2 regions of the Pseudomonas sp. CCC3.1 genome follow, and region 1 is predicted to be linked to the other one. Evidence: predicted binding sites of a transcription regulator. Region 1 holds the regulator's gene; the other holds the start of a gene.

What was found. The regulator FliA, encoded in region 1, starts transcription of late flagellar genes. The targets are predictions, from matches to a motif close to CTAAAGTTTNNNNNNNNNNNGCCGNTAA.
Region 2: motA (flagellar motor stator protein MotA) is a predicted target of FliA. The motif match lies at 4,110-4,137, and genes of this name have one in related genera.

The regions. Positions count from the first base shown of each region.
Region 1 covers NZ_CP133778.1:1,852,479-1,868,736, reverse strand. Annotated here, with positions in the region: gene RHM56_RS08445 (amidase) at 1-1,054, opposite strand, end outside; gene RHM56_RS08440 (NmrA family NAD(P)-binding protein) at 1,423-2,271, opposite strand; gene RHM56_RS08435 (LysR family transcriptional regulator) at 2,385-3,305, shown strand; gene RHM56_RS08430 (DUF2802 domain-containing protein) at 3,533-3,925, opposite strand; gene RHM56_RS08425 (chemotaxis protein CheW) at 3,926-4,405, opposite strand; gene RHM56_RS08420 (CheW domain-containing protein) at 4,471-5,265, opposite strand; gene RHM56_RS08415 (ParA family protein) at 5,350-6,138, opposite strand; gene motD (flagellar motor protein MotD) at 6,188-7,078, opposite strand; gene RHM56_RS08405 (flagellar motor protein) at 7,081-7,821, opposite strand; gene RHM56_RS08400 (chemotaxis response regulator protein-glutamate methylesterase) at 7,821-8,963, opposite strand; gene RHM56_RS08395 (chemotaxis protein CheA) at 9,013-11,238, opposite strand; gene RHM56_RS08390 (protein phosphatase CheZ) at 11,304-12,092, opposite strand; gene RHM56_RS08385 (chemotaxis response regulator CheY) at 12,113-12,484, opposite strand; gene fliA (RNA polymerase sigma factor FliA) at 12,656-13,396, opposite strand; gene fleN (flagellar synthesis regulator FleN) at 13,396-14,226, opposite strand; gene flhF (flagellar biosynthesis protein FlhF) at 14,343-15,656, opposite strand; gene flhA (flagellar biosynthesis protein FlhA) at 15,668-16,258, opposite strand, start outside.
Region 2 covers NZ_CP133778.1:4,737,095-4,753,352, forward strand. Annotated here, with positions in the region: gene RHM56_RS20705 (trimeric intracellular cation channel family protein) at 1-300, opposite strand, end outside; gene orn (oligoribonuclease) at 411-953, opposite strand; gene rsgA (small ribosomal subunit biogenesis GTPase RsgA) at 1,060-2,091, shown strand; gene motB (flagellar motor protein MotB) at 2,198-3,187, opposite strand; gene motA (flagellar motor stator protein MotA) at 3,191-4,042, opposite strand; gene RHM56_RS20730 (HDOD domain-containing protein) at 4,308-5,837, shown strand; gene RHM56_RS20735 (rhodanese-like domain-containing protein) at 5,881-6,708, shown strand; gene asd (archaetidylserine decarboxylase) at 6,718-7,569, shown strand; gene serB (phosphoserine phosphatase SerB) at 7,666-8,880, opposite strand; gene RHM56_RS20750 (AhpA/YtjB family protein) at 9,013-10,551, shown strand; gene RHM56_RS20755 (PqiC family protein) at 10,733-11,437, opposite strand; gene parC (DNA topoisomerase IV subunit A) at 11,618-13,882, opposite strand; gene RHM56_RS20765 (retropepsin-like aspartic protease family protein) at 13,894-14,415, opposite strand; gene RHM56_RS20770 (esterase-like activity of phytase family protein) at 14,412-15,392, opposite strand; gene parE (DNA topoisomerase IV subunit B) at 15,392-16,258, opposite strand, start outside.

The DNA of each region.
Region 1 (16,258 bases):
TGGCGTCAAAAGGGGCGAACAGTGCTTTAAGTATCGGGGCCAGTGCGGCCAAGCGGGCTTTAGCGGCCGTTTCCTGCTCCCACGTGGTCTGCTGAGCCCGCTCAATCATGGCCATTACCTGCGGGCTGAGTGACTCGGGGCTCGATTGCCATTCTTTGGCCAGCGAGCGGGCCCCCTCGCAATCGTTGATCAACAGATGGTCGTCAAACACGCCGACAAACTCATCCGGCAGGACGACTTGCGTCACCCTGTGCCCCGCCGCGCTTAATACATCGAGTGACGCCAGCAGTGCGTCGGCCACCGGCGGTTCAATGTCGCCCCAACGTGCCGTGCGGCAAAATCCAAACGTTCTGCGCCCACTCGCCGGCTGGGTGGTTGTCAGCCCAGGAATCAACACCCGCGCGATTAAAGCCAGATCCCCCACAGAACGCCCATACCAGCCCAACGTGTCAAAACTCGGCGCCAGCGGCTTGATCCCTTCCAGAGAGACCAGCCCGTAGGACGGTTTAAATGCATACAACCCGCAGTACGACGCAGGCTTGAGCAGCGAACCTGCAGTCTGCGTGCCCAACGCCACAGGAAAAAAACCTGCCGCCATACCCGCAGCAGAACCCGCGCTGGAACTGCCGGGTGTTCTACTCAGGTCAAGTGGGTTACGCGTCGGCCCGGTCTGCATATAGGCAAACTCGGTGGTGTGGGTCTTGCCCATGATCACCGCGCCTGCCTGGCGCAGCAGAGCTACCACGTGAGCATCGCGCGATGGCCGGTTGTCTTGATAAAGCGGGGAGTAAAAACACGTGGGATGGTCGTGGGTATCAATGATGTCCTTGACGCCAACCGGCACACCCGCCAGCAAACCCTTGAGTGCGGGTCCTTTCAACTCCACCACTTGCTTGTTCAGTGCGGCGGGGTCCAGTGAAACAAATGCCTGGATTTCAGCTTCGCGGGCGTTTGTTTGTGCCAAAAAATGCTCAGCCACTTCGCGGGGACTGATACGCGCAGTGCGCACCTGCTCAGCAATCAAAGTGGCATCGGCGGTATCTAGAAGGCTCATCTTTGTGTCCAACCCTTGGCTTTATTGTTGTTAAACGGCATACACCAATGCCCAGTCCACAAACCCTTTGACCTCAATGGAATTGCCCGACGGATCGATGCCGCGACCAAATCGTGAACGTGGTAGGCGAAATGAAATAGCGATTTCAAATCAAGCGCCACAGTCGGATGCGGCCACATGATCAGGACGGAAATCATGCCGCGCCAAACTCGAAACAGATAGCCTGTTATTTTTTACCTGAGCGAAACAAATTTTTATGGATACCGCTACCTGAGAAGCCTGATCGCAGTGATCGAGTGCGGATCCGTAGATGCTCGGTGGCCTGTTTGCTGCGCGACAACACAGCGTCTAAAACGGAGCGGCAGCTTCTACGGCAAAAGTGTCCTCAGCACGGTTTCAAGCACAACCTGCCCTTTGCGCGGCGTGCCCTCAAACTCAATCCAGCCTTCGTTAAAGCCATCGATCATTTGCATGCGTGGCAACGGGTTGCGCATGCCCTGAGCCGTAAACAACGCCTGCCAACGTTCACGAGGCACGGTCTCCATGCTCACGGGCTTGCCGAGCAACCGGGCGAACGTCTCGGCAATCTGATTCGGCGTCACGCGCTGAACGCCTTCAAGTTCAACCACGCGCTGCCCTTGCCATACATCCTGCAAAAGTTCGGCAGCCACCCGGCCAACATCCGCCGTGGCAATCATCGGCACGGGCTTGTCCAGTGGTTGCAAGAAGCTTGGAATCACCCCGTGCTCAATCGCTGGAGCAACATCCCACAAGGCGTTTTCCATAAACCAGCCGGGGCGCAAAAACGCCACGGGCGTGTCCAGTGTGCCCACCGCCTGCTCAAGCAATTGCAACTGGTTAAGCAGATTAGGTTGAGTCGCCTGCACACCGATGGTCGACAGACAGACCACCTTACCCGGCTTGGCGTATTCGAGCGCCTGACGAATATTCTCGACGATCAAGCGCGCCTCGGGAAACCCCGGGAGCGGGTCGAAGTTGGATGGCAGCATGATGAACACCCCGTCTACACCCGTGAAAGCCTGCGCCATGGCTTGGGCGTCGTCGACGTCGGCCAGCGCCACTTCACACCCCAGTTGCGCCCAAGGCAGGCCCTTTTCGGTGCTGCGAACCACTGCCCGCACCGACTGCCCGGCACCGAGCAAAGTCCGGGCAACGGCGCCACCCACCTTCCCGGTAATGCCTGTAACTGCGTACATATGCGTTTCTCCTCAACTCAAACAACGGCTGTTGTGTGAGCTGAATTATCCAGCCCAAGAACCTCGTTCTTCGATAGCATCAGTGTCAATGCACACATGACAAGGAATCATCAATGAGCTTCGATCCGGGATTGGCCAGCGGCATGGGCGTGTTGAGTGCTGTGGTCGACAGTGGCAGCTTTGCCAAAGCGGCCGACAGCCTGGACATCACGCCTTCAGGCGTGAGCCGGGCCATCTCCCGACTGGAGAAACGCTTGGGCATTCGCCTGTTCGACCGCACCACACGGTCGGTGCAACTGACCGACGAAGGGCGGCGGTTTTACCAGGAAGTCGCCCCGTTGCTGGCTGGCCTCGAAGACGCAGCCAACTCGGCGGCAGACAGCGCGCTGACCGTACGCGGACGTTTGCGGGTCAATATCGACCCGTATTTTTCAAGACAGGTGCTCGGCCCCGCGCTGGGCGAATTCATGAGCCGCCACCCGCAATTGCAGTTGGACTTGCACACCAAGGATCAACTGGGCGATCTGGTAGCAGACGGCTTTGACCTGGCCATTCGTTTCGGCTATCCGCAATCGTCATCACTGGTTGCGCGCAAGCTGATGGAAGTCAGGGTGTTAACCGTCGCGGCACCGGCCTATTTCGAGCGCCATGGCCGCCCTCTGACCCCTCGCGATCTGGAGGATGGCCAGCACGTATGCATCGATTTTCGCGACACGCAGACCGGGCGGCCTTTTGCGTGGGAGTTTCATCGAGGCGCAGAAAAGATCATCGTGCAGACCGACGGTCGACTGATCATCAACGATGCCAGCACCTTGTACAGCGCCTGCGAACACGGTCACGCGGTGGCGCAGATGCTTGATTTGGGGCTGACGCCAGCACTCAAGGACGGCCGCTTGGTGGACGTGTTTGCGGACTGGCCAGATGAGCGATTTCCGCTGTACGCCTTCTATCCATCGCGCCATTTACCGGCGGCCAAGGTGCGAGCGTTTTTGGCGTTTGTGGGGGAATTGTGTGAGAGAGCGAGCTTGCCTTAATGCCAGTCAGTTAACACATATACCCTGTGGGAGCGGGCTTGCCCGCGAGGGTATCGGCGCGGTTTAACAGGGAAACCGCACCGCCTGCATCGCTGGCAAGCCAAGCTCCCACAGGTTTCTGGCTGCGTTTAATAACTGACGTGCATTAGGGTTTGCCTCGCGATCTTTTAAAAGATCTAAAGACCGCAGCCTGCGGCAGCTTCCTACACCGGTAGTCGTATGAAGCATTAACCCTTATGCATCTTGCTCATCAACTCGGCCTCAGCCTGGGTCAATCCACACGATTGGGTCAGTTCGTCGACGCTGGCCCCCATGCCCACCAACCGCGCGGCCTGATCAAACGACAGGCTGGTCGGGTCGCGCTGTTCCAGGCGGGTCAGTTTTTCAGGCAGGGGCGCAACGACAGAGCGCATTTCGTGCAGTTCTTCGCCCATTTGCACGTTGCCGTTCTGGTAGGTGTCCAGGCGGCGGCTGAGTTCTTTGAGGCGGCGATCGCGCTGTGCATCGGCCACGGCCTGCTGCGCCGCTGCCACGCGCTGTTTGCGCACGTAAGTGACGAACGCATACAGACTGGCTGCCCACAGCAGCCCCAGGACGATTACCGCCACCTCAAGGATCAATCAGATGTTCTCCAGGTCCGACCATTCTTCTTCGGTCATCATTTTGTCCAGCTCAACCAGAATCAGCAGTTCGCCGTTCTTGTTGCAGACGCCCTGGATAAACTTGGCCGACTCGTCGTTGCCCACGTTGGGGGCCGTTTCGATTTCAGACTGACGCAGGTAAACCACTTCCGCCACGCTGTCGACCAGAATTCCGACCACTTGCTTGTCGGCTTCGATGATGACGATGCGCGAATTATCGCTGATGTCGGCAGGGTTCAAGCCAAAACGCTGACGGGTGTCGATGACCGTTACCACGTTGCCGCGCAGGTTGATGATGCCCAGCACATAGGCGGGCGCACCCGGCACCGGGGCAATTTCGGTGTAGCGCAGCACTTCCTGCACTTGCATCACGTTGATGCCGTAGGTCTCGTTGTCCAGCTTGAAGGTGACCCATTGCAGGATCGGATCTTCGGAACCCTGTGCGGCTGATTGTTTCATTCCCCAAACCCCTGACTAAAAACCATAACGGTGTGTGCTGTCTGACCGCGCTCAAGGCCGGTCGCTTATGTGTCTGCTTGATGGGCTGCGATGTGTCTGGCGCCACCACTGGCGATCAATTCCGCCAATTCGGCGACGTCCAGCAAGGCACACATGTGCTCGATCACAGTGCCCGCGAGCCAAGGACGTTGCCCGCGATGGGAGCGCCATTTGATCTGGTTAGGGTCCAGCCGTAACGAGCGGCTGACCTGATGCACTGCCAGCCCCCACTCATAACCCTGGACCGAAATGACGTATTGCAGCCCTTCGCGAAAATCGTCGCGGTAGCGGTCAGGCATCACCCAACGGGCCGTGTCGAGTACGTTGAGCTTGCCGCTCTGGCTTGGCAGAATGCCCAAAAACCATTCTGGCTGGCCAAACAACGGGGTCAATTCACGGCCTTCGAGCGAGTAAATCGAGCCCAGGCACACCAGCGGCACAGCCAGTGTCAGCCCGGCAACGTCGAACAATAAGCACTCGAACGGTTCGCTCGCCCACGCAGGGCGCCCGTCATCCCGAACCGGCAAACGTGTACCCGACGCGCTCGCATGATGTGCTTCAACCCGAGGCGGCACCCATAACTCGGCAGTCGGGATCACCGCTGACAGTGCCAGTGGCACCGCCAGTTCTACCGGAGCTGCGCGGGCATCACGCACCTGCTCTTCGAGCACGGCAGCGGCGAAATCCTCCAGCGCTTCAGACTCGGGCTCAGCCAGCGGGACTTCATCCAGTACCTCTGCCGTGGCATCAAACAGCAAGGTGTCCAGGTAAGACTGCAACGCCACTTGCGGGCTCGTGGACAGCGCGACCGGTTGCTTCATAAAGTGCCCCACTCAACGCTGAGGCGACAAAAACCAGTCAGGGTTCTCGGCCGCTCAACACAGGTACTTGGATGCCCGCCCATCTCACACCGCCTGCGGTGAAAGTTGCTGGGTCAACATATGTTTGAGCAAGGCGCGGTACGCAATCGTGCCACGGCTTTTGGTGTCGAACTGCGAAGGTGTCAGCCCTGCCCGGCTCGCATCACGCAAACGCGTGTCGACCGGAATAAAGCCTTGCCACAGCGTTTCGGGGTGCGAGTCACGCAACACCCGCAAGGTGCTCATTGAGGCTTGGGTACGGCGATCGAACAAGGTCGGCACGATGCAGAACGGCAACGCCTGCTGGCGCGAGCGGTTGATCATCGCCAGGGTATTGACCATGCGCTCCAGCCCCATCAGCGCCAGGTGTTCGGTTTGCACCGGGATCACCAACTGCTGACTGGCCGCCAATGCATTGACCATCAGCACACCCAGCAAGGGCGGACTGTCGATGATCGCGTAGTCGTAGTCTTGCCACAGTTGGGCCAAGGCACGGGCGATCACCAGCCCCAAACCGCTTTGCCCCGGCGATTGGCGCTCCAGGGTGGCCAGCGCAGTGCTGGCCGGCAACAAGGCAATCTGCTCGTTGCTGGTGGGCAACAGCAGTTGCGCGGTCAGGCCTTCCGGTACCTGGCCCTTGTGCAAAAACAGGTCGTAATTACTGTGTTCAAGGGCGTCCGGGTCATAACCGAAATAACTGGTCATGGAACCGTGCGGGTCGAGATCGACCACGACCACGCGCTTGCCCGCCTCAGCCAGCAAACCGGCCAGTGCGATGGATGTGGTGGTCTTGCCGACTCCACCTTTTTGATTAGCTACTGCCCAGACTCTCATTCAGTTGTTCCTCCCGGCTGTACTGTGCCGGCCGAGAATTGACATGCACTTATAGGGACGGTGACGGGGAATTGACACCATTCCCACGAACCAGCGGCGTTGTATGCGGCGGTGCAGTTTGTGTGCCAGCCCGCTTCAGGGCCGCATCCGGTGTTGCCTTGGCGGTACCGCTGCCCGTCAGACTGCGGCGTACTTCCAGATTGCGGGACACCACCAGCACCACTCGACGGTTAAGCGCACGCCCCTCGGGCGTGGCGTTATTGGCCACCGGCTGAAACTCGCCGTACCCCACCGACGCCATGCGTGCAGGGTTCACACCTTGCATCGCCATCATGCGCACAATGCTGGCCGAACGCGCCGAGGACAGCTCCCAGTTGGTGGGATATTGCACCGTGCGGATCGGCAAATTATCCGTAAACCCTTCGACATGAATCGGGTTGTCAAAAGGCTTCAGGATCGCCGCCACCTTGTCGATGATGCTGAACGCCAGATCGCTGGGCATCGCATCGCCACTGCCGAACAGCAGGCTGGAATTGAGTTCGATCTCGACCCACAACTCGTTGCCGCTCACGGTCATCTGGTGGGAGGCAATCAAATCGCCAAAGCTTTGGGTAATGTCATTGGCAATGGCTTTAAGCGGGTCATCCGGAATCTGTCCCAGGCCGGCATCCGTCTGTTCACTGTCTTTGATCAGCGGCTCGGCAGGCTTGCTGGTCAGCGGCCGTTCTTCGCCTATCGGAATGGGCTTGATGCTGCGCTCGCTGTCGTTGAACACCCCGACCAGCGCCTGGGAAACCACCTTGTATTTGCCTTCATTGATCGACGAAATCGAGTACATGACCACAAAAAAAGCAAACAGCAAGGTGATGAAGTCCGCGTAGGACACCAGCCAGCGTTCGTGATTGACGTGCTCTTCGACAGCGCGACGACGACGGCTCATGGTTATCCCGTAAACCCTTGAAGCTTGAGTTCGATGGCCCGCGGGTTCTCGCCTTCGGCAATGGAGAGGATGCCTTCGAGCAGCATTTCGCGGTACAGCGATTGCCGCGTGGCAATGCCCTTGAGCTTGCTGGCAACCGGCAGCAACACCAGGTTGGCACTGGCCACCCCGTAAATGGTTGCGACAAAGGCCACGGCAATCCCGCTGCCCAACTGGGTCGGGTCTGCCAGGTTGCCCATCACATGAATCAAGCCCATGACGGCACCAATGATGCCGATGGTGGGCGCATAGCCGCCCATGCATTCAAAGACTTTGGCCGCTTCGATGTCGCGGCTTTCCTGGGTCATGTAATCGACCTCCAGCACGCTGCGAATGGCCTCGGGCTCAACCCCGTCGACCAGCAACTGCAAGCCTTTGCGCGCATAACTGTCGGGCTCGGCGTCGGCCACGCCTTCAAGCCCGAGCAAGCCTTCCTTGCGCGCCGTGAGGCTCCAGTTGACGACCCGGTCGACGCCGCCAGCCATGTCGATATGCGGCGGAAACAGAATCCAGCCCACGGTCTGTATGGCCCGCTTGAAGGCGCTCATGGGGGACTGCAACAAAGCCGCGCCGATAGTCCCGCCGAGTACGATCAGCGCTGCCGGACCGTTAGCCAGGGCGCCAAAATGCCCGCCTTCCAGATAGTTGCCGCCAATAATCGCGACAAAGGCCATGATGATTCCGATCAGGCTGAGGACGTCCATTAATGGCAGGCCTCGATCAGATGCCGACCCATGTCGTCGAGGCTGTATACCGCGTCCGCCAGACCGGCTTTAACAATGGCCATCGGCATGCCGTAAATCACACAGCTCGCTTCATCTTGCGCCCACACCTGACTGCCGCCCTGTTTGAGCAGACGCGCGCCCTCGCGGCCGTCCGCGCCCATGCCCGTCAAAACCACCGCCAAAACTTTGTCACCATAAGACTTGGCCGCAGAGCCGAAGGTGATATCGACACACGGCTTGTAGTTCAAACGCTCATCGCCTGGCAGGATCCTGACCGTGCCTCGGCCGTCGATCATCATTTGCTTGCCGCCAGGGGCCAGCAACGCCAGACCTGGACGCAAGGTGTCACCGTCTTCAGCCTCTTTGACGCTGATGCGGCACAGTTTGTCCAGACGCTCGGCAAACGCTTTGGTGAACGCCGCTGGCATGTGCTGCACCAGCACGATAGGCGCCGGAAAGTTACCCGGCAATTGGGTCAGTACCCGCTGCAACGCCACCGGGCCGCCCGTCGAGGTGCCAATGGCCAGCAGCTTGTAGGGCTTTCGTTTAGGCGCGGGTGAATGGGCGACTGGCGCCGGTGCCGCGCGGCTGGCAATCGGTGGGATCCGCACAGGCGCTGGCGCGGGAGCTGGCGCCGCAAAACCACCGAGCGCCGGACGACTGACCGGCGCAGGTGCTGGAACAGGCACTGGCGTCGGCGCGTTGTAGCTGGGCACGCGACGATTGCTGCGCGAAATGCTGTGTACTTTTTCGCACAGCATTTGTTTGACTTTGTCGGGGTTGCGCGAGATGTCTTCGAAGTTTTTCGGCAGGAAGTCCACGGCCCCAGCGTCCAGCGCATCGAGTGTTACCCGGGCGCCTTCGTGGGTCAGCGAAGAAAACATCAACACCGGCGTCGGACAGCGCTGCATGATGTGGCGCACAGCGGTGATGCCGTCCATCAACGGCATTTCGTAGTCCATGGTGATGACGTCAGGCTTGAGCAGCAGCGCCTGATCAATGGCTTCCTTGCCATTGGTGGCGGTGCCGATCACCTGAATCGTCGGGTCAGCGGACAGAATTTCCGAGACACGGCGGCGGAAAAAACCAGAATCGTCCACCACCAGGACCTTGACTACCATAAACACTCCGTTAGGCGGCTTGGGGCACCAGCGCCCCGCGCAACCAGAATCAAATACGCCGAGAGGCGTAGTGCTTGAGCATGCTCGGCACATCCAGGATCAAGGCAATACGACCGTCACCGGTAATGGTGGCGCCTGACATGCCAGGCGTGCCCTGAAGCATTTTGCCCAACGGTTTGATGACCACTTCTTCCTGGCCAACCAGTTGATCAACCACAAAGCCGATGCGCTGGGTGCCCACCGACAGAATCACCACATGCCCTTCGCGCTGTTCTTCATGTACCGCCGAAGCCACCAGCCAACGCTTGAGGTAGAACAACGGCAGCGCTTTATCGCGCACGATCACCACTTCCTGGCCATCGACCACGTTGGTACGCGACAAGTCCAGGTGAAAGATTTCGTTGACGTTGACCAGCGGAAAAGCAAACGCCTGATTGCCCAGCATCACCATCAGCGTCGGCATGATCGCCAGGGTCAGCGGCACCTTGATCACAATCTTCGAGCCCTTGCCCAGGGTCGACTCAATGGCCAGCGAACCGTTGAGCTGGGCGATTTTGGTTTTCACCACGTCCATGCCCACGCCACGGCCAGACACGTCGGAAATCTCGGTTTTGGTCGAGAAACCAGGCGCAAAAATCAGGTTGTAGCAGTCGTTCTCGCTCAGGCGGTCGGCGGCGTCTTTGTCCATCAAGCCTTTTTTGACAGCAATGGCGCGCAGCACATTGGCGTCCATGCCTTTGCCGTCATCCGAGATCGACAGCAGAATATGGTCGCCTTCCTGCTCGGCCGACAGAATCACTCGCCCGCAACGCTGCTTGCCAGCGGCTTCACGTTCTTCCGGGGTTTCGCAGCCATGGTCGACCGCGTTACGCACCAAGTGCACCAACGGATCGGCCAGCGCCTCGACCAGGTTTTTGTCGAGGTCGGTTTCTTCGCCCACCAGTTCCAGGCTGATTTCTTTTTTCAGTTGGCGCGCCAAATCGCGAACCAGACGCGGGAAGCGACCGAAGACTTTTTTGATCGGCTGCATCCGGGTCTTCATCACCGAGGTTTGCAAGTCGGCGGTGACCACATCCAGGTTTGACAGTGCCTTGGCCATGGCTTCGTCGTGACTGTTGAGCCCCAGGCGCACCAGACGATTACGCACCAGCACCAGCTCACCCACCATGTTCATGATTTCGTCGAGCCGTGCGGTATCGACCCGCACAGTGGTTTCGGCCTCGGAGGCGGTCGGTTTTTCCGCGGGAGGAGCCGTTGCACGGGCTGGCGCAGAACGCGGTGCTGCAGCGCTGGCGTCGGGCTTACTCGCGACTGGCGCGGCAACCGCCGCTGGCGTCGAGGCTATCGCCGCCGCAACAGCCGGGCTTTGGGCCGAGAACTTGCCTTTGCCGTGCAGTTCGTCGAGCAACGCTTCAAATTCGTGATCGCTGATGTGATCCGGGTGGGTCTGCGGGGCCAGCTCAGTCGGCCCGGCAGCCACCTCTGCTGGCGCCGTTGCAACGGCGTCGAGGGCATCGGCACTGAACGAGCCCTTGCCATGCAACTGATCGAGCAAGGCTTCAAATTCGTCGTCAGTGATTTCATTGCTGGCCGCCACCGGCTCAGCCGGGGCAACACCCGGCGTGGCACGGGAAACGGCATCCGGGGAGAACTGCCCCTTGCCATGCAATTGGTCGAGCAATGACTCGAACTCGGCATCGCTGATTTCGTCATTGAGCGAGGCGACGTCAGTGGCCTGAGCCCCTTCTGCGGCGTCGGCCTTGACGGCATTCAACGAGTCGAGCAGCAGCTCAAATTCGTTGTCGGTGATGTCGACGATGTCGTTGCTTGGCGTGGCCGCCGCTACCGCTGCCACCGGCTCCGGTACAGCTGGCGCCTGGGTCGCAGCGGGTTCGGCCAGTCGTGCCAGCGCCGCCAGCAGCGCCGGAGTGGCCGCAGTGATCGGGCTGCGCTCGCGCACTTGCGCAAACATTGCGTTGACCGCGTCCAGCGCCTCAAGCACCACGTCCATCAGCTCCGAGTCGACGCCGCGCTCACCCTTGCGCAAGATGTCGAAGACGTTTTCGGCAATGTGGCAGCACTCGACCAGCTCATTGAGCTGAAGGAAACCGGCGCCCCCTTTTACAGTGTGAAATCCGCGAAAAATAGCATTGAGCAAGTCGGCATCATCCGGTCGGCTTTCCAGCTCGACCAGTTGTTCGGACAGCAACTCTAAAATTTCGCCGGCTTCAACCAGAAAATCCTGAAGGATTTCTTCATCGGCGCCGAAGCTCATGTACGTGCTCCTTGAAGTAGGGACTTTCAGCGCCGGACAACTGCGCCCGCACGCCTACTCAAGACCTAGAAACCTAAACTGGACAACAAATCGTCAACATCATCCTGGCCGGATACGACGTCACTACGCTTATCGGCATGAATCTGCGGACCTTCACCCTTAGCCGGGTTTTTTTGCGCATTATTTTCAGCACGCAGCGCATCGCGGTCATGTTCGATCCCGGCGAAACGATCTACCTGACTGGCCATCAGCACCAGTTTGAGCAAATTGCGCTCAACGTCCGTGACCAACTGCGTGACGCGCTTGATCACCTGACCCGTGAGGTCCTGGTAATCCTGGGCCAGCAGAATGTCAGTCAGATTACTGGAGACAATCTGCTGCTCGGCTTCGCTTCGCGTCAAAAAACTGTCAACCCGATGGGCCAGCTCACGGAACTCTTGTGCACCGACTTCACGGCGCATGAAGCGCCCCCAGTCAGCACTCAAGGCTTTGGCTTCCTGACCCAGACCATTGACCAGCGGCGTACAGTTCTCGACCAGATCCATGGTTCGATTGGCGGCGGCTTCGGTCAGCTTTACAACATAAGCCAAACGTTCAGTGGCATCCGTGATCTGCGACACTTCTTCGGCGCGCGGCATGGTCGGATCAATATGAAAATCGACTATTGCGCTGTGTAATTCGCGCGTCAGCTTGCCGACTTCCCGGTACAGGCCGCGATCTCGGGTCTGGTTGAGCTCATGAATCAATTGCACGGCGTCGCCAAACTGGCCCTTTTCGAGGCTTTCGACCAGTTCGTGAGCATGTTTTTTGAGGGTCGACTCAAACTCGCCCGTTGTTGAATCTTTCTGCTCCATTGCGCCCCCCAGGGAACCGTTCAACCGATGCGTTCGAAGATCTTTTCGATCTTGTCTTTGAGTGCGATAGCGGTGAACGGCTTGACCACATAGCCGTTCACGCCGGCTTGGGCGGCTTCAATGATCTGCTCACGCTTGGCTTCGGCAGTCACCATCAGCACGGGCAAATGCTTGAGTTTTTCGTCCGCTCGCACATGGCGCAGCAGTTCGATACCGGTCATGCCAGGCATGTTCCAGTCCGTCACCAAAAAGTCGATGTGACCCAGATTGAGGATCGGAAGCGCAGTCGTGCCGTCATCCGCCTCGACCGTGTTGGTGAACCCGAGGTCACGCAACAGGTTTTTAATGATCCGCCTCATCGTTGAAAAGTCATCAACGATGAGGATTTTCATATTCTTGTCCAATTCGACCTCCAAGCAGTCTTAAACGCACTTCATCTCTGAAGGCGCCATTCAATCAATTCGGCATTCATTACCTGTAGGAGCGAGCTTGCCTCGCGATCTTTTGCTTTTAAAGATCAAAAGATCGCGAGGCAAGCTCGCTCCTACAGGGAAACTACGTGATCAGTGCGCTCGCCACTGCCCCAGACGCGCTCGCAATCGTGCGGCGCACTGGCTGTGCAACTGGCTGACGCGCGACTCGCTCACCCCCAGCACCTCACCGATTTCCTTGAGGTTGAGCTCTTCGTCGTAGTACAGCGCCAGCACCAGCCGTTCGCGCTCCGGCAACAAGCTGATCGCTTCGGCCAGCGCGGCCTGAAAGCGTTCATCCTCCAGGTCTCGCGATGGCTCAAGATGAGCACTGGCGCCATCCTCGTGCAGCCCTTCGTGTTCGCCGTCCTGCAACAGGTCGTCGAAACTGAACAGGCGGCTGCCCAGGGTGTCGTTCAAGATGGCGTAATAATCATCAAGACTTAACTTAAGTTCGGCCGCAACTTCGTGATCTTTAGCGTCACACCCGGTTTTAGCTTCAATTACCCGAATGGCGTCACTGACCATGCGTGTGTTGCGGTGCACCGAACGCGGCGCCCAGTCACCCTTGCGCACTTCATCGAGCATGGCGCCACGGATGCGGATACCCGCGTAGGTCTCAAAACTCGCGCCCTTGGTGGCGTCGTATTTGCTCGACACTTCAAGCAGGCCGATCATGCCCGCCTGGATCAGGTCGTCGACCTGCACGCTGGCGGGCAAACGCGCCAGCAGGTGATACGCAATGCGCTTGACCAGCGGCGCGTAGCGCTCAATCAGCTCATATTGGCTGTCACGCGACGGCTTGCTGTACATGCGATAGCCGCTGGCAGTCATTAGACCCGTCCCCCACCCGCTTGCTGTACCAAGCGCTCGACAAAAAATTCCAGATGACCCCGCGGATTAGCCGGCAGCGGCCAGGTGTCCACCTTCTGGGCAATGGCCTTGAACGCCAGCGAACACTTGGAACGCGGGAAGGCTTCGTACACCGCACGCTGCTTTTGCACAGCCTTGCGTACACATTCGTCGTAGGGCACGGCGCCGACGTATTGCAGGGCCACGTCCAGGAAGCGGTCAGTCACTTTGGTCAGTTTGGCGAACAGGTTGCGCCCTTCCTGAGGGCTCTGGGCCATGTTCGCCAGAACCCGGAAGCGGTTCATGCCGTAGTCACGGTTGAGCAGCTTGATCAAGGCATAGGCATCGGTGATCGAGGTCGGCTCGTCGCACACCACGAGCAGCACTTCCTGGGCGGCGCGCACAAAACTCACCACCGATTCGCCAATCCCGGCGGCGGTGTCGATGACCAGCACATCCAGGTTATCGCTCAGATCGCTGAAGGCCTGAATCAGACCGGCGTGTTGCGCGGGGCTCAGGTGCACCATGCTCTGGGTGCCCGAAGCTGCTGGCACGATGCGGATCCCGCCGGGGCCCTGGAGCAAGACATCACGCAGCTCACAACGCCCCTCGACCACATCGGCCAGGGTAAATTTGGGGGTCAGTCCCAGCAGGACATCGACATTCGCCAACCCGAGGTCGGCGTCCATCAACATGACGCGCCGACCCATTTCGGCCAATGCGATGGACAAATTGACTGACACGTTAGTTTTACCGACGCCACCCTTGCCGCCGGTCACTGCGATCACCTGTACGGGATGCATGCTGCCCATGATCTTTTTTTACCTTGTCTTACTTAGACGCGGCTACAGAGACTGCTGCGTGTTCCCCAGGAACAACACCGTGCAGACCATCAATGTAGGTACATTGCAACGTAATCATCACTGCCTCAGCCAACCCGTTTGGGCGGGCTGTGGTAGATATCAGCGAACATATCGGCCATGGCTTCTTCGCTGGGTTCTTCCTGCATTTGCACGCTGACGGCCCGGCTCACCAATTGGTGACGACGCGGCAAGTGGAGATCGTCGGGGATCCGTGGACCGTCCGTGAGATACGCCACCGGCAGCGCGTGCCCGATTGCCAGGCTCAACACCTCGCCCAGACTCGCCGTTTCATCCAGCTTGGTCAGAATGCAACCCGCCAGCCCGCAGCGCTTGTAACTGAGATAAGCCGCCGCCAGCACTTGTTTCTGGCTGGTCGTGGCCAGCACCAGGTAGTTGCGCGCCTTGATCCCGCGCCCCGCGAGGCTGTCGAGTTGCAGGCGTAATGCCGGGTCGCTGGCTTGCAGGCCTGCGGTATCAACCAGCACCACGCGCTTGCGCACCAGCGGCTCAAGGGTTTGGCCCAACGACTGGCCGGGGGCCACGTGGGTCACCGGTACATTCAGAATGCGCCCCAGGGTTTTAAGCTGCTCCTGGGCGCCGATACGAAAGCTGTCCATGCTCACCAATGCGATATTTTGCGCGCCGTACTTGAGTACATAGCGCGCCGCCAGCTTAGCCAGCGTTGTGGTTTTGCCCATGCCTGCGGGACCGACCATCGCGATCACACCGCCCTCTTCCAGCGGCTCCAGCTCCGGGGTTGTAATCATGCGCGCCAGGTACGCCAGCAACATCCGCCAGGCCTGACGCGGCTCATCTATCTGGGCCACTTGCGCCAACAAATCGCGTGACAACGGACCGGACAATCCGATGCGCTGCAAACGGCGCCACAAGTTGGCCTGTTCGGGCCTTGAGCCTTGCAGCTGGTTCCAGGCCAGCGAGCCCAGTTGCACTTCGAGCAACTCGCGCAGGCCATTGAGCTCATTGCGCATGTTGTCGAAAGCACGCTGGTCAATCGACGGCGCAGGCGCGGCCAGCGGGCGCGGAGGCTCAACCAGCGTGGGCTCAATCAACGGTTCGGCGGCAGTCAGCGGCAAGCCTGCGAACAACTGACGGCTGGCCTCGGCATCGCCCTCGCCGCGCAAACTCAACTCAGCCTGGGCCGACACAATCTTCGATTGGGTCTTGCGCAGCTCTTCTTCCAGTTCAACGTTCGGCACCCTGGGGGCCAGCGCGGACAATTTGTAGTCCAGGGCCGCAGTCAGCTCAACCCCGCCAGCGATCCGGCGATTGCCAATAATGGCGGCATCAGCCCCCAACTCGTCACGAATGAGTTTCATGGCCTGACGCATGTCGGCGGCGAAAAATCGCTTCACTTGCATAAATCAAACCCTCAGCCGTTAGGGCCAACTGTCGCAACGATCGTCACTTGCTTGTTGTCAGGAATTTCCTGGTACGCCAGCACGTGCAGGTTCGGCACCGCCAAACGGCCAAACCGCGAAAGCATCGCGCGTACCGGGCCGGCCACCAGCAGGATCACTGGATTGCCTTGCATTTCCTGACGCTGAGCCGCGTCGATCAACGAACGCTGAAGCTTTTCAGCCATGCTGGGCTCCAGCAAAACACCGTCTTCCTGACCTTGACCTGCCTTCTGCAAACTATTGAGCAATATTTGTTCCAACCTGGGCTCCAAGGTGATCACAGGCAGCTCAGACTCAACGCCGACAATGCTTTGCACGATGGCGCGGGACAAGCCGACCCGCACAGCGGCAACCAAAGCGGCAGTATCTTGACTCTTATGGGCATTGTTCGCGACCGCCTCGGCAATGCTGCGTATATCGCGTACCGGCACCTGTTCGGCCAGCAGCGCCTGCAAGACCTTGAGCAACTGCGACAGGCTCAAGACGCCGGGCACCAACTCTTCGGCCAATTTAGGTGAAGACTTGGCCAGCAACTGCATCAATTGCTGGACTTCTTCATGGCC
Region 2 (16,258 bases), 2.9 Mb from region 1:
GGTAAACGCCACCAGCCCCAGCGCATCGAGCACCAAAAACAGCGAACGCAAATGGCGCATCAGGGGTGCAATGAAAATCGTCAATAAGGCGGCAAACGTGGTGAGCACCAGATACTCCGGGTGTTTGACCCACGTCAGCGGGTAATGCCCCAACAGCACATCGCGCACCGAACCCCCGCCGAGCGCAGTGACGCAGGCAATCAGCACCACACCAAACCAGTCCATGCCCCGACGCCCGGCAGACAGCGCGCCAGTCATGGCTTCGGCAGTAATGGCAACTAAATAGAGCATCAGCAACATGGCGGCGATCCTTGCAATGAGGCGCGCAGTCTACTCAGTTGCTGAGAGCACCAAAAGGGGGCGTGTTTTTTGTAGCCGCTGCCGCAGGCTGCGGCTACAGGGGCAGGTGTTTAGAATTTGATGAAGTGTTTGCGGTAATGCTGCAACTCAGCAATCGACTCACGAATATCGTCCAGCGCCAGGTGCGTGCCTTTTTTTACCAGGCTATCGCGCACTTCGGGCGCCCAGCGCGCTACCAGTTCTTTGAGGGTCGACACATCGAGGTTGCGGTAGTGGAAGTAGCTTTCGAGGGCCTTCATGTGGGTGTACAGAAAACGCCGGTCCTGGCAGATGCTGTTACCACAGATCGGCGATTTGCCTTTGGGTACCCATTGCTCAAGGAAGGCGATGGTCTGCGCTTCGGCTTCGGCCATGCTGGTGGTGCTGTCTTTGACGCGCTGGGTCAGGCCGCTGCCGCCGTGAGTCCGGGTGTTCCATTCGTCCATGCGGGCGAGCACGTCGTCGCTGTGGTGGATGGCGATGACCGGGCCTTCGGCCAAGGTGTTGAGGTTGCTGTCGGTGACGATGGTGGCCATTTCGATAATGACGTCGTTGTCCGGGTCAAGGCCGGTCATTTCCAGGTCGATCCAGATCAGGTTCTGCGCGTTGTTCATAAAGGCCTCCAGAGCTTAGTCGCGCAGTTTAGCTTAGGCGCACGGCCCTCGTGCTAAACTCGCCAGCGTTTTACCCTCCTTATCGTTTTATCAACACGGAACACCCATGGCCAAACGCCAGCTCAATCGTCGCCAAAACTGGCGCATCGAAAAGATCCAGGGCGAGCGCGCTGCCCGCGCTGCCAAACGTGAATCCAGTGCTGTCGAAGCGCTTGAAGGCGGCGACTTAGGCCCCGAGCAACTCGGCCTGGTGATCGCGCACTTTGGTGTGCAGGTCGAAGTCGAAGCCCAGGAAGGCGAGCTGAAAGGCCAGATGTTCCGTTGCCACTTGCGCGCCAACCTGCCCGCACTGGTAACCGGCGACACGGTGGTGTGGCGCGCGGGCAATCAGGGCATCGGCGTTATCGTCGCCCAGTTGCCGCGTAAAACCGAACTGTGCCGCCCCGACAGCCGTGGCCAGCTCAAGCCAGTCGCCGCCAACGTCGACATGATCGTGATTGTGTTCGCGCCGATGCCCGAGCCGCACGCCAACCTGATCGACCGTTATCTGGTCGCCGCCGAGCACGCCGGGATTCGTCCACTGTTGCTGCTCAACAAAGCAGATTTGATCGACGATCAAAACGCCCCCGCGCTGAATGCGTTGCTGGGTGTTTATCGTCAGTTGGGCTACCCAGTGCTCGAAGTGTCCGCGCATCACGGCGATGGCATGCAGCAGTTGCAAGCGCAGCTGGACGGCCGCATCAGCGTGTTTGTGGGTCAGTCGGGCGTGGGCAAGTCATCGCTGGTGAACAGCTTGCTGCCTGAGGTCAACCTGCGGGTGGGGCCGCTGTCGGAGATTTCCGGTCAGGGCACGCACACCACGACGACTGCGCGCTTATTCCACTTCCCAGGCGGCGGCGAGTTGATCGACTCCCCGGGTATTCGCGAGTTTGGCTTGGGCCACGTGAGCCGGGCTGATGTGGAAGCGGGCTTTATCGAGTTCAACGACTTGATCGGCCACTGCCGTTTCCGCGACTGCAAACACGACCGCGAGCCGGGCTGCGCGTTGTTGATGGCTCTGGAAGATGGCCGCGTGCAGCAACAGCGCATGAACAGCTATCGCTCGATCATTGCCAGCTTGCCGGAAAGCACCTACTAGAACCTCACCCTGCCCTCCCCAATCCTGTAGGAGCGAGCTTGTCTCGCGCTCTTTTGATGTTGCAGATCAAAAGATCGCGAGACAAGCTCGCTCCTACACAGAGGGGTTATTGCTTGGCTGGAATTCTGTCGTCAAACAAGTTCAGCTTCTGCCGTTCTTCGTGCATCGGTGGCGGCTGTTGGTCGGCTGGCAATTTGATCGGGTCAGCCAGCGCCTTGGGCAGTTCTTGTGCCTTGACCGGCTCAGGCCCCTGCTCTCCCTCAATCGCTTGCTGGGCCTTTTTGGTCAGTACCACGATGTCGATCCGGCGATTGACCGGGTTGGTCGGGCGGGCTTTGTCGAACAGCACCGATGACGCGTAGCCCACTACCCGCGCCACTTGGTTATCGGGGTAGCTGCCCGCCACCAGCGCTCGCCGCGCGGCATTGGCGCGGTTGGCTGAGAGTTCCCAGTTGCCATAGTCACCCGTGCCTGCATACGGCATGGCGTCGGTGTGGCCGCTGATGCTGATTTTGTTCGGCACCGCTTTAATGGTATCGGCCAAGGCCAGCAAAATATCTTCGAAATAGGACTTGAGGCGCGCACTGCCCACATCGAACATCGGGCGGTTTTCGGCATCCATGATCTGGATGCGCAAACCATCAGGCGTGATTTCGAACAGCAGTTGATCCTTGAATTTTTGCAGCTGCGGATTTTCTTCGACCTTGTTTTGCAGTTCTTGCAGCAACAGCTCCAGGCGTTCTTTTTCAACCTGCTCGGCCATGCTTTGAATCTGATCCGCATCGACTTTGATTTTGTCGGGCTGAGGTTGCAGCTTCTCATCCGGGTTGAGGGTGTTGTCCGGCGCCAGCGCGGGCGTACCGCCCAGGTCGATGATGTACGGCGTGCCGCTTTCCGTGAAGCCGATCGGGTCTTTGAAATAGCCGCCAATGGCGATTTTTTGTTCCGGGGTGGCCGCGGTCATCAGCCACAACACCAGAAAGAACGCCATCATCGCCGTCGCGAAGTCAGCAAAAGCGATTTTCCAGGCGCCGCCGTGATGGCCTGCGGCATAGCGCTTGACGCGCTTGATGATGATCGGCTGATTGTTTTCCATAGATCAGCGACCGCGAACCACTTGCTCCAGCTCGGAGAAGCTCGGTCGATGCTTGGGATAGAGCACTTTGCGACCAAATTCGACCGCCAGCGACGGCGGCATGCCTGAGGCCGAGGCCACAAGCGATGCTTTGATCGACTCGTAGACGTTGAGTTCTTCTTTGGCATCGTGGGCCAACGAGGTCGCCAAAGGACCAAAGAAACCATACGCCGCCAAAATACCGAAGAAGGTCCCCACCAGCGCCGCCCCCACGTGCATGCCGATGGCCGCCTGATCGCCTTCCCCCAACGAGGCCATGGTCACCACGATGCCGAGCACCGCGGCCACAATGCCGAAACCCGGCATGCCGTCGGCGATCCCGGTGATGGCATGTGAAGGGTGTTCGAGTTCTTCTTTGAGGTTGAACAGTTCCATGTCGAACAGCCCCTCAAGCTCATGGGGCGCCATGTTGCCCGACGACATGATGCGCAGGTAATCGCAGATAAACGCGGTCATGCGCTCGTCTTTCAAAACGGTCGGGTATTTGGCGAAAATCGGGCTGGCAGCCGCGTCTTCGATGTCGGCCTCAATGGCCATCATGCCTTCGCGGCGGCTCTTGTTGAGGATCTCGTACACCAGCCCCAACACTTCCAGGTAGAAGGTGTGGGTGAAACGCGAACCGAACATGCTCAGTGATTTTTTGATCACGTGCATCGTCATGTAGCCGGGGTTGGCCTGCAGAAAGGCGCCAAAGGCCGCACCGCCAATGATCATGACCTCGAAAGGCTGAATCAGCGCACCGATCTTGCCGTGGGAAAGCACATAGCCGCCGAGAACACTCGCGAATACGACGATGATGCCGATAATTTTAGCCATAGGTAATAAGGTACTTAGTGAGTCGGGTTCGGGGCATATTCCAGCGTAGCTAAAACTCTTTCACTTCTTATCGGCATGTCTGCGCCAGACTATAGCCGTTGAAGCAGAAAAACCATTTTCTGCATCACCCGCGTCAGATCATTTGCGCAAGAAAACCCAAGAAGTTGCAGACGCTGTCATGAACCGCGACATCAACAACTTGTGCGATGAACTGGGCGGTGCAATATTCATTTCCACTTACATTGATGATGACCGCGCGCCCATCATGGCCACTGAAAAGACTGTACAGCCCTCCACCCTGGATGCGTGGGTCACCCACCTCGACGCGGTTGCCTTGCCGATCCCGCAGCAAAGTCATGCGCGGGTGTGCAAAACCATCAGCGACAGTCGCCGCTCGTTGCGCGAAATGGCCGAAGTCATGCAAGACAGTCCGGCGCTCGCCCTGAGCCTGATCCGTGAAGCCAATCAACACGCGCAAAGCAGCCTCAGTGAGCCTGCCGAAAGTCTTGAGGTGGCCATTAATCGCCTCGGTTTAAAGCGCACCCAAGAATTGCTTGAACAGATGCCGGTGCTGCCCGCCGAAGACATCCCCGTGGCATTGCGACAAGTCCAGCTCATCAGCCAGCATGCCGCGCAACAAGGCATCGGCCTGTTTGGCAACCGCCTCGCACGATTGTGGCCAGAAGTGTACTGGGGCAGTTTGTTGTTCTTCTCGCCGCTGTGGCCGATGGCTATGAGCCACCCCAAACAGCTTGAAGAATGGGAAGCCCGGGTGATTCAAAAGGGTGAGTGCGCCCGCAAGGTTGAGCACGCGCTGTTTGGCGTGCGCCTGTTTGAAATCTGTCGAGCCCTGGCCGAGTTGTGGCGGCTGCCCGAATGGGTGATGCAAGGGTACGCGGTGATCACGGATGACAAGCGCACGCTGATCAACGTGCTGCACATCGCCCGCGACATTCAACACCCGCTGCTCCAGCAGCAACATCTGGATGCCGACCCGGCACTGCGCCGCTGGCTGAGCCACCCCGCCAACAGTCTGTTGCTGGCCAATGGCCTGGCACTGTCGGCCCAGCAGGGCTGGGACTCGCCGCATCACCTGCGCTGGCAGTACCTGAGCAGCCTGTATTTGCAGTTGCCGCTGCATGAAGTGCAGCAACAGGTGCACCAGAATGCCGCGAGCAGTGCCCGCTATCACTCGATGCCCGACCTCTGGCACCCGGCGCTCTCGCTGCTCATGCCCTGGGACGCGCGACGCGCAAACACCCATGGCCAGCCTGCCCCGCCACCTTCGGCGCAAGCACTGCAAGCGTGGCGCAAATTCTGCGGCCAGCTGCTCGAAGAGCCGAGTGCCTTTGCTAACCCGATGCACCTCACCCTCTGCGCGCGTGAAGCGCTGCAGGCGTGCGGCATGCGTCGGATCATCCTGCTGATGGCCGATAAAACGTCGAGCATCCTGCGCCCGTTTCAACTCGTGGGCGTGCCAAAAACAGCGTTCGACATGACCTTGAATGTCAGCGACAGTACGGCCTTGCTACGCTTGATGACGAAACCAGCGCAAGTACGCCTGACACCCGAAAACAACGCCGTGATTTCGGCGGCCTTGCCCGATAACCTGCGCAGCCTGTTCCCCGGCGAACACCTGCTGCTACGCTCGCTGGGCAGTAATGGCCGCGTGGTCATGCTGATACTGGCCGACCAGGACGGCGGGCCGTTCTCGGAAACCAGCGTGCAAGCGTTTGGTAAAACCGCGCAATGTATCGAGAAAGCGCTAAACACCTTTACTGCCCGCGGGCGCTAACGCTTGCGCTACAATTCGCCCCTTTTTTTGCTCTGGAGAACACATGCCTGACTTCTCTGGCTTGCCGTTAGTCATTGAACCCTGCGACCTGCGCACGCGACTCGATGCACCCAACCTGATCCTGGTCGACCTGACCAGCGTTGCGCGCTACGAAACCGGGCATATCGCGGGCGCTCATTTTGTCGACCCCAAACGCACGCAACTGGGCCAGCCTCCAGCGCCGGGTTTGCTGCCGACCCAGGCCGCACTCGAAGCGCTGTTTGGCGAGTTGGGACACAACCCCAAAGCTGTGTACGTGGTGTATGACGACGAAGGTGGCGGCTGGGCCGGGCGTTTTATCTGGTTACTGGATGTGATCGGGCACTCTGCCTATCACTATCTGGACGGCGGCATTCATGCCTGGATTGGCGAAAAGTATGACGTCACTCAAGATGTTCCATCTGCTGCTACTGGCCCGGTTACATTGACCTTGCACGACGAGCCCACCGCGACCCGCGAGTACCTGCAAAGCCGCCTGGGCGCCGCAGATCTCGCAATCTGGGATGCGCGCAGCGAAGCCGAATACCGTGGCGAAAAAGTACTGGCGGCCAAGGGCGGACACATCCCCGGCGCCACGCATTTTGAATGGACCGCAGGCATGGATAAATCCCGCAACCTGCGCATCCGCACCGACATGGCCCACGTCCTCAAGGACCTTGGGATCACGCCGGACAAAGAAGTGATTACCCACTGCCAGACTCACCACCGCTCTGGCTTTACTTATCTGGTCGCCAAAGCGCTCGGTTATCCGCGCGTGAAAGGCTATGCCGGTTCTTGGGGCGAATGGGGCAACCACCCCGACACGCCCGTCGAACTGCCTGTAAAAAACTAAGGATTTTGCATGAAAAAGCGTTTGTTTCTCCTGAGTCAGTACCTGTTGCCGCATCACCTGCTGTCACGTCTGGCCGGCTGTATTGCTGAATGCCGCGTGCGCTGGTTTAAAAATGCATTCACCACCTGGTTCGCCAAGCGCTACCAAGTGGACATGTCTCAGGCACTGGTTGAGGACGTGACCGCATACGAGCACTTCAACGCCTTCTTCACCCGCGCCTTGAAAGACGGCGCTCGCCCGCTGGACCCAACCCCGGGTGCCATCCTGAGCCCGGCCGATGGCGCGATCAGCCAATTGGGCCCGATTGAACACGGCCGTGTGTTCCAGGCCAAAGGCCACAGCTACAGCGTGCTGGAACTGGTGGGCGGCGATGCCGCCGTGGCGTCGCAGTTCATGGGCGGCGAATTTGCCACCATTTACCTGTCGCCCAAGGACTACCACCGCGTGCACATGCCACTAGCCGGCACTCTGCGCGAAATGATCTATGTGCCGGGCCGTCTGTTCTCGGTTAACCAAACCACCGCCGAAAACGTGCCGGAGCTGTTTGCCCGCAACGAACGTGCTGTGTGTATTTTTGATACCGAACGCGGCCCGATGGCCGTGGTACTGGTTGGCGCCATGATCGTGGCATCGATTGAGACGGTGTTTGCCGGTCTGGTCACCCCGCCTAAGCGCGAGCTGAAAACCTTCCGTTACGACGAAGCGGCCCGTGCGCCGATCCATTTGGAGAAAGGTGCCGAGTTGGGTCGTTTCAAACTGGGTTCGACGGCCATCGTGTTGTTTGGCCCGGAACAAGTGAAGTGGGCTGAAACGCTGGCGGCAGGTACGCCCGTGATGATGGGCGAGAAGATCGGCGAATAACACTTCAGACCGTGTAGGAGCGAGCTTGCCTCGCGATCTTTTAAACCATCAAAAGATCGCGAGACGAGCTCGCTCCTACAGGGGATGCGTCAACGCTTAACCCTGGCTGTTGCGGTCGCGCTGACCCAGCAGGTACAGCACGCCGTCCAGACCCAAGGTTGTGATCGCATGCTTAGCCGACTTTTTAACCAGCGGCTTGGCGCGGAACGCCACACCCAAACCGGCAATGGCCAGCATCGGCAAGTCATTGGCGCCGTCACCGACCGCAATGGTCTGCTCCAGGCTCAAACCTTCCTTGTGCGCCAGCTCAGTCAGCAAGTCTGCCTTGCGCTGTGCATCAACAATCGGCTCAACCGCCACGCCCGTCACTTTGCCATCCACCACTTCCAGCTCGTTGGCGAAGACATAGTCGATGCCCAGCTTGGCCTGCAATTGCTTGGCGAAGTAGGTAAAACCGCCTGACAGGATCGCGGTTTTGTAGCCCAGACGCTTGAGTTCGGCAAACAACACCTCTGCCCCCTCGGTCAGGCGCAACGACGCACCGATGGAATCCAGCACGCCCACATCCAGACCTTTCAGCAGCGCCAAGCGCTCTTTGAAGCTGGCCTTGAAGTCCAGCTCACCCGCCATCGAACGCTCGGTGATAGCCGACACTTGATCGCCCACGCCAGCGGCCTTGGCCAGTTCGTCGATGACTTCGGCTTCGATCAGCGTGGAGTCCATGTCGAACACCGCCAGACGGCGATTGCGGCGGAACAGGGTGTCTTCTTGCAAAGCGATGTCGACCTGGAGTTCTTGCGCCAAGTCAAAGAACGCTGCACGCAGGGCGTCGATGTCGGCCAGTTCGCCGACCACGCGCAACTCAATGCAGCTTTTGCTCAACTGCGTAGGCGCGTCCAGCGGGACACGGCCTGACAGACGATCGGTCTGCTCAATGTTCAGCCCGTGCTGGCTGATCACCGAGGTCACGCGCTGCAACTCAAGGGCGGTCACCTGACGGCTCATCAACGTCACGACATGGCGCTTCTGGCTTTGCTCGCTGACCCAACGCTGGTAGTGATCTTCGGTAATCGGGTCAAAACGCAGTTGCAGCCCCTCATTAGCGATCAGCGGCTGGAGGTCTTTAAGCACGGCGGACACTTGCTCGGCTTCGGGAATATTCACCAGAAAACCCAACGACAAAACGCCATGGATGACGGCCTGACCGATGTCGAGAATATTCACACCATTGCTGGCCAGCACGCCGGTGATGGCCGCAGTGAGACCCGGACGGTCTTCACCGGTGATGTTTATCAGGACGATTTCGCGCAAGGCACACCCCCATTCGCTAAAAAAAACGCATTCTACCCACTTTCAGTGACCATCGGGCATCGCCAAGGCTTTGCCGCCTCAGGGCTGCTCGCTATACTGCGCACCAACTTAACGGACTAAGAGCCGCGCTCAGTGAACCGGCCATCGCCTGTAAAAACCGATAACTTCTTCCTGCTGATCTTCCGGGCCCTTCGCGACAGACGCGTTCCGATTGCTCTGCGTATTGCCAGCCACAACGTGATCCTAGTCGCCTTGGCGTTGGTCATTTACGCCGTGGTGATGGGCTTGCAGTTCAAACAGGCCATGCACGAGCAAGCCGATGCGCTGGGCCAGAGCCTGACCACACAAACAGCCACGTCGGCGACCGAGTTGCTGGTGTCCAACGACATCCTCAGCCTCAACGTGCTGCTCAACAACCTGACCAAAAACCCGCTGGTGGCGCACGCTGCTATTTATAGCGTCGATAACCGCATCCTCGCCGAAGCCGGCCAACGCCCAAAAAGCAGCCTGCTGGGCGAAACCGAAGGCGTGTATCAGACCAAAATTACCTTTCAGGATGTAACGGCCGGGCACTTGCGCATCAGCCTGGACATGAACCAGTTCGAGCAGCCGATGACCATCAGCTTGCAGAGCATGGGCATTTTGAGCGCTATTTTGCTGGCATTGGCGCTGGCACTGAGCTTGCGTTTGGGCAGGAACATTACGACACCTTTATTGCAGTTGCGTGTCTGGCTGCGTGAACCCGACCCGTACACCCCGGCCATCAATCGCCAGGATGAAATCGGTGATCTGGCCCGTCAGCTGCACACCCGCCTGGCCCCACCGGCGCCTGAGCCGGAACCCGAGCCAGAACCGGATTACGACGACGAAGAAGAAGCCGAAGAAGACGAACCGGCCTTCGAAGTACGCAACCTGCGTGATCCAGGCTTTGATGAAGCCCCCGCCGTGCCAGCGCCCAAAGCGGCACCGCGCCAAGTGATCAGCACCGAAGAAGACGAGAGCGACGACGAAGACCCGTTCGCTGACTTGCGCGACACCACCCCAACGGCGGTCGCGCCTGCTGCGCTGGTCAAAGCCCAACCGAGCAAACCTGCTGCGCCGCAACCGAGTGCGGTGCTGGCCGTGCAACTGGGCGCTCAAGAGCAACTGCGTCGCTTGCCACGCGCCCGCTTGATGGAACTGCTGGAGCGTTATCGCGACTGCCTGAACCAGGCGGCGTCGCTGTACCAAAGCGAGCTGCACACCTTGAACGATGGCAGCACGCTGATGCTGTTCCATAGCGAAGACAGCGGCGACGACTACCTGACCAACGCTATTTGCTGCGGCGAGTTGTTACGCGCCTTGGGCCATGCCTTGCAGATCGAAGTCGCGGACAGCGGCATCACCTTGCAACTGCAATTGGGCCTGGTGCTGGGTGAGGGGCTGAGCGGCATCAGCCAGATCGACCTGCTGCTGACTGAAACGGCACAAGACGCCTTGGCGCTGTCGCAACACAGCCGCAACCTGCTGCTGGTGGAACGCAAAATCAGCGACGACGCGTTGATCCGTCAACGCGCCCGTATTCGCCCGATTGCCAGCCCCGAAGGCGCCTGCTGCGTTGAGCGATTGATGGAGCCCTACCCGTCCATGCTCGAACGCCAACTGGCACGCATGCATGAGAATCGCGGGTAAAGCCATCCGGAACTTCCTGTGGGAGCGGGCTTGCCCGCGATTGCAACACCTCGGTGAGTCAGATGTACCGAGGCGACTGAATCGCGAGCAAGCCCGCTCCCACAGAGAGGTTGATGCGCCGTTTGCAAGAGCCAAAAAAAATCCCGCACAGGTGCGGGATTTTTTGTGTTTGGCAACAGCCTCAGAAGCGGAACACTTCCATGTCTGTGCGAATCGGTGCAGCCATCGGAATCTTTGGCTTGCTCACTTCTTGTTTGGGCGCAGACTTGGTTTCCGGCTTGTGCGGCTCAATCAATGGCGGCTGATTGGCCAGCGGCTTAAGGGCCACGGCCAGTTGCTCGCTCAGTTGCTGCAACAATTCGCCTTGGGCCTTGACCTGTGAGGCCGTGCTGCCGTCGTGCTGCTGTTGCAGGTGCACCATGCGGTTGTCACGCACTTGGCCGCGACGGTCGAGCAGGCGCCATTGCGCATCCAGAATCGCAGGCTGGTCTTTACCCGAGTCTAGCCGCGTGATCGACAACAGCACTTGTACGTCCGGGGCAAAGCCCGCAGTCGCAGGTGCTAAAACAACGCGTTGACTGTCCAGACGCCACGCCAACTGGCGCACCAGCAACTGGTCGATGTCTGACGACAAGCTGCCCGCCCAACGACCATCGGTGGCCGCGCTCAGGCTGCCATCGGTTTGACGTTGCAGCAGGGTTTCACGTTGCAGGTAATCAGCCACGATCACCGGGCCAAGTACCACCGCCATGCCAGCACTTTGCTTGGGCTGGCCGGGGTTGCCGCTGTCCAGTTGGTACAGGGACGCTGGCTGGTGCACGCTGCACCCCGCCAGGCCAAGCACACCGGCCAGCAACGCAATTAAAGGAAGGCGCAGAACGTTCATCATTCCATCCAGGTGGCCGCCGCAGGGCACGCCACAGTGTGATTCTCGAAAAAACTCGTTGGGCACATCGCCATTAGCGGTGCCGAAAGTGCGCCATATCATCCGCGAATATCAAGCATGACTCCAGCGCTGCGACGCCGATCTGCGCGAAAAAACGCAGTTCGGCGGCACGCAGCACGCTTAATTTGGCGTTTCTACCAACAACGCGTCCACGCGCTGGAAACCGCGCGGCAACTTGTTGCCTCGCCGTCCTCGCTCACCTTTGTAATGTTCAAGATCGTCAGCCTTGAGCGACAAGGTGCGCTTGCCCGCCTGCAACACCAAGGTGGCGTTATCCGGCAGCACGGCGATGTCGGTCACGTACTCTTCACGGCTGGCCACCCGCTCGCCGGGGATGCCGATGATCTTGTTGCCTTTGCCTTTGCCCAGTTGCGGCAGGTCGCTGACTTTGAAGATCAACAAGCGACCTTCGGTGGTCACCGCCGCCAACCAATTGTGCTCGCGATCCGCCACAGGCCGCGGCAGCATGACTTGCGCGCCTTTTGGCAGGGTCAGCAACGCTTTACCGGCTTTGTTTTTGGCTTGCAGGTCTTCACCTTTCACCACAAAACCGTATCCGGCATCGGACGCAATCACGTACAGCGAGTCGTCATCGGGCAGCAGCACGCATTCAAACGTGGCGCCCGGCGGCGGCGTCAGACGGCCGGTCAACGGCTCGCCCTGACCACGGGCAGACGGCAAGGTGTGCGCGGCCACCGAATAGCTGCGCCCGGTGGAATCAATAAACACGGCAAATTGGTTGGAACGCCCGGCAGCGGCGGTTTTGTAACCGTCGCCTGCTTTATAGGACAAACCGGTTGCGTCCAGGTCGTGGCCTTTGCCGCAACGTACCCAGCCTTTTTCAGACAACACAACGGTGACCGGCTCAGTCGGCACCAGCTCGTTTTCCGACAAGGCCTTGGCTTCTGTGCGGGACACAATCGGCGAACGGCGGTCATCGCCGTAGGTTTCGGCGTCTGCCAGCAGTTCAGTGCGCACCAGCTTTTTGAGCTTGGCTTCACTGCCCAGCAAGGTTTGCAGCTTGGCTTGTTCTTTACGCAGCGCGTCTTGCTCGTCGCGCAGCTTCATCTCTTCAAGGCGGGCCAATTGGCGCAAGCGCGTGTCGAGGATGTAGTCGGCCTGGGTTTCGGTCAGGGCAAAACGGGCAATCAGTTCGGCCTTGGGATGCTCCTCGGTCCGAATGATGTGGATCACTTCGTCGAGGTTCAGGTAAGCGGTGAGCAAACCGTCCAACAGGTGCAGGCGGCGCTCGACTTTATCGAGGCGGAACTGCAAGCGACGACGCACGGTTCGAACCCGGAACTCCAGCCATTCAACCAGCAAGGCGCGCAGGTTTTTGAGCTGTGGCTTGCCGTCCAGACCAATGATGTTGATGTTGACCCGGAAGGTCGACTCAAGCTCGGTCACGGCGAACAAATGCTGCATCAGTTCGTCGAGATCAACCTTGTTGTTGCGCGGGATGATCACGATGCGGCATGGGTTTTCGTGGTCGGACTCGTCACGCAGGTCGGTGACCATCGCCAGCTTGGTCGGCTTGGCCTGCATCAGCGCGGCGATTTGTTCCAGCACCTTGGCACCCGATACCTGGTGCGGCAGCGCGGTGACAACGATGTCGCCGTCTTCAACGTGGTACACGGCACGCATGCGCACCGAGCCGCGGCCGGTCTGGTAGATCTTCAGCAGGTCGGCGCGCGGGGTGATGATTTCAGCTTCGGTCGGGTAGTCCGGGCCCTGAATGTGCTCGCACAGTTGCTCAACAGTCGCTTTGGGCTCATCGAGCAAACGCACGCAGGCGCTGGCGACTTCGCGCAGGTTGTGCGGTGGTACGTCTGTGGCCATGCCCACGGCGATGCCGGTGGTGCCATTGAGCAGGATATTCGGCAAACGTGCCGGCAACACCGCAGGTTCGTCGAGGGTTCCGTCAAAGTTCGGCACCCAGTCCGCCGTGCCCTGACCCAGTTCGCTGAGCAGCACTTCGGAATAGCGCGACAAACGCGCTTCGGTGTAACGCATGGCGGCGAAGGATTTGGGGTCATCAGGCGCACCCCAGTTGCCTTGCCCGTCGACCAGCGTGTAGCGATAGCTGAACGGCTGCGCCATCAGCACCATGGCTTCGTAGCAGGCCGAGTCGCCGTGCGGGTGGAACTTGCCGAGTACGTCACCGACGGTACGCGCCGATTTTTTGTGCTTGGAGTCTGCGTCCAGGCCCAACTCGCTCATGGCGTACACAATACGCCGCTGTACTGGCTTGAGGCCGTCGCCGATATGCGGCAAGGCCCGGTCCATGATCACGTACATGGAGTAGTTGAGGTAGGCCTGTTCTGTGAAGTCGGCCAGTGACCGGCGTTCTACGCCGTCCAGGCTGAGATCAAGGGAGTCGCTCATGCGGACCTCATTCAGTTCGTTGTCTGGCGCAGCAGCATGGTGCCGCCGCGCTGGGTAAATTCAAGTTGGTTCAAAGCACTCATGCCCAGCAGCACTTGCTCGCCTTCAAGGCCGGGAGCCGCCACCGCACGCACGTTGCGCAGCACGATGGCGCCCAGTTGCAGGCGGTCGATCTGGGTCCGATAACCCTGCACCCGCCCATTGGCGGTGCTCAGCGTCACGGGGGCACCTTTGGGCAGCGCCAGTTGCCTGGCCAGCTCCTGCGGGACCGCCACATCGGTGGCCCCGGTATCCAGTAAAAATTCCACCGGCACGTTGTTGATGCGGCCGCTGGCGACGAAGTGACCCTGCACGTTGCCCTTCAACGTCACCTCGATATAGCCCTCGCCTTGTTGCGAGGTCACGTCGGTGTTGGGGTTGTCCTGACGCTGTTCCCAACGCCCGAAAAATTGCGTGGCCAAGTACAAACCGGCGCACCAGGCCACGATCATAAAGATCCGCCCCACACCTTTGCCCGGTGGTTGCTGGCTCATGACTTGGCGCTCCAGCCACCTTGCGGGGCAGCAAAACGCCAAACGATGGGACGCTTCTCACCATCGGCACGCACGTGGCTGCCATTATCGACGCCAATCCAGGCGCCTTTGGCATCCAGGCTCAAGGCCTCGGCGTTGCCATAAGGGCTTTTGTAGAGGCGCGCGGCCGTCAATGCATCGTTGGCAAACGACCAGCAGCGCTCGACTTCGCCGGTGTCCAGGGTACGACGGCAAATGCGATAAGCCATGCGTTCAAGGGTGAACAGCTTGCCCTCGAACAGCGCCAGATCAGAGAAATCTTTTTGTTGCGCCTTGCCCTTGAGCTGAGGCGGCGGCTGTTCAAGGCCGCCTTCGCTCATCAATACGCAGCCGTTTTCACAGTCCCATACGCTCTGTTTTTTGCGAATGGTCAACAAACCTCTGCGCTCGCGCTCGGCCGCCAGCCAAATCTGATTGCCCTGCGGGCTGACCGCAATGCCTTCAAACAGCGCATTGAAGTGCAGCAACATGCCACTGGCACGTGCCTGGCGCACCAGCGCCGGGTCGATTTTAAGCCACGAAGGGGCGCCAATCGGCGGAACAGACAGCACCGCCGCGTGAGCTTCACTGACCACGTAACGATTACCGGCGTCATCACAGGTGATGCCTTCGAAGTCCAGGTCGCCACCGCGCAGCGGGCTGATGGCTTTGCCCATCATGCGTACACCCCACGGCAACCCGCTTTCTGGCGCGGGCGGCACGTCGATGGCCACTGCCTCGGCGTGCCATTCGGCGTAGCGGGTATCCAGATGGTAAATCTGATCATCGTCGCGATCAGACACCGCCCACACCTCGCCCTGACACATCGCCAACCCGGACAGGTTGCCGCCGCGCATGCCTTCTACCGGATGCTCGGAGCTCAGCGCCAGCTCAGGCCAGTCCTGCGCCATGACCGGGCTCGCACTCACACACAACAGCGCCAGCAAGGCACTGCGCATCAGGCCAGCACCTGCGCCAGGTCGCCTTTGGATTCCAGCCAGGACTTACGATCACCCGCGCGTTTTTTCGCCAGCAGCATGTCCATCATTTCCGAGGTCGCGGCGTAGTCTTCCAGGGTGAGCTGCACCAGACGCCGGGTATTGGGGTCCATGGTGGTTTCACGCAACTGCGGCGGGTTCATTTCACCCAGACCTTTGAATCGCGTGACCTGCGGCTTGCCGCGTTTTTTCTCGGCCACCAGACGGTCGAGAATGCCGTCACGCTCGGCTTCGTCGAGGGCGTAGTAAATCTCTTTGCCCAGGTCGATCCGGTACAGCGGCGGCATGGCCACGTACACGTGCCCGGCGTCTACCAGCGGGCGGAAATGCTGCACGAAGAGCGCACAGAGCAAGGTCGCGATGTGCAGACCGTCAGAGTCGGCGTCGGCGAGGATGCAGATTTTGCCGTAGCGCAGTTGGCTGATGTCAGCCGCGCCCGGATCAACGCCAATAGCCACGGCGATGTTGTGCACTTCTTGGCTGGCCAAGACTTCGCTGCCGTCGACTTCCCAGGTGTTGAGGATCTTGCCGCGCAACGGCAGGATCGCCTGAAACTCTTTGTCCCGCGCTTGCTTGGCCGAACCGCCAGCGGAGTCACCCTCCACCAGAAACAGCTCGGAACGCATCGGGTCCTGCCCGGCGCAATCGGCCAATTTGCCGGGCAAGGCCGGGCCTTGGGTGATGCGCTTGCGCTCGACCTTTTTGCTGGCCTTGAGACGACGACCGGCGTTGTTGATCGCCAGCTCCGCCAACTGCATGCCCAGCTCGGGGTTCGCGTTGAGCCACAGGCTGAACGCATCTTTGACCACGCCCGAAACGAAGGCCGC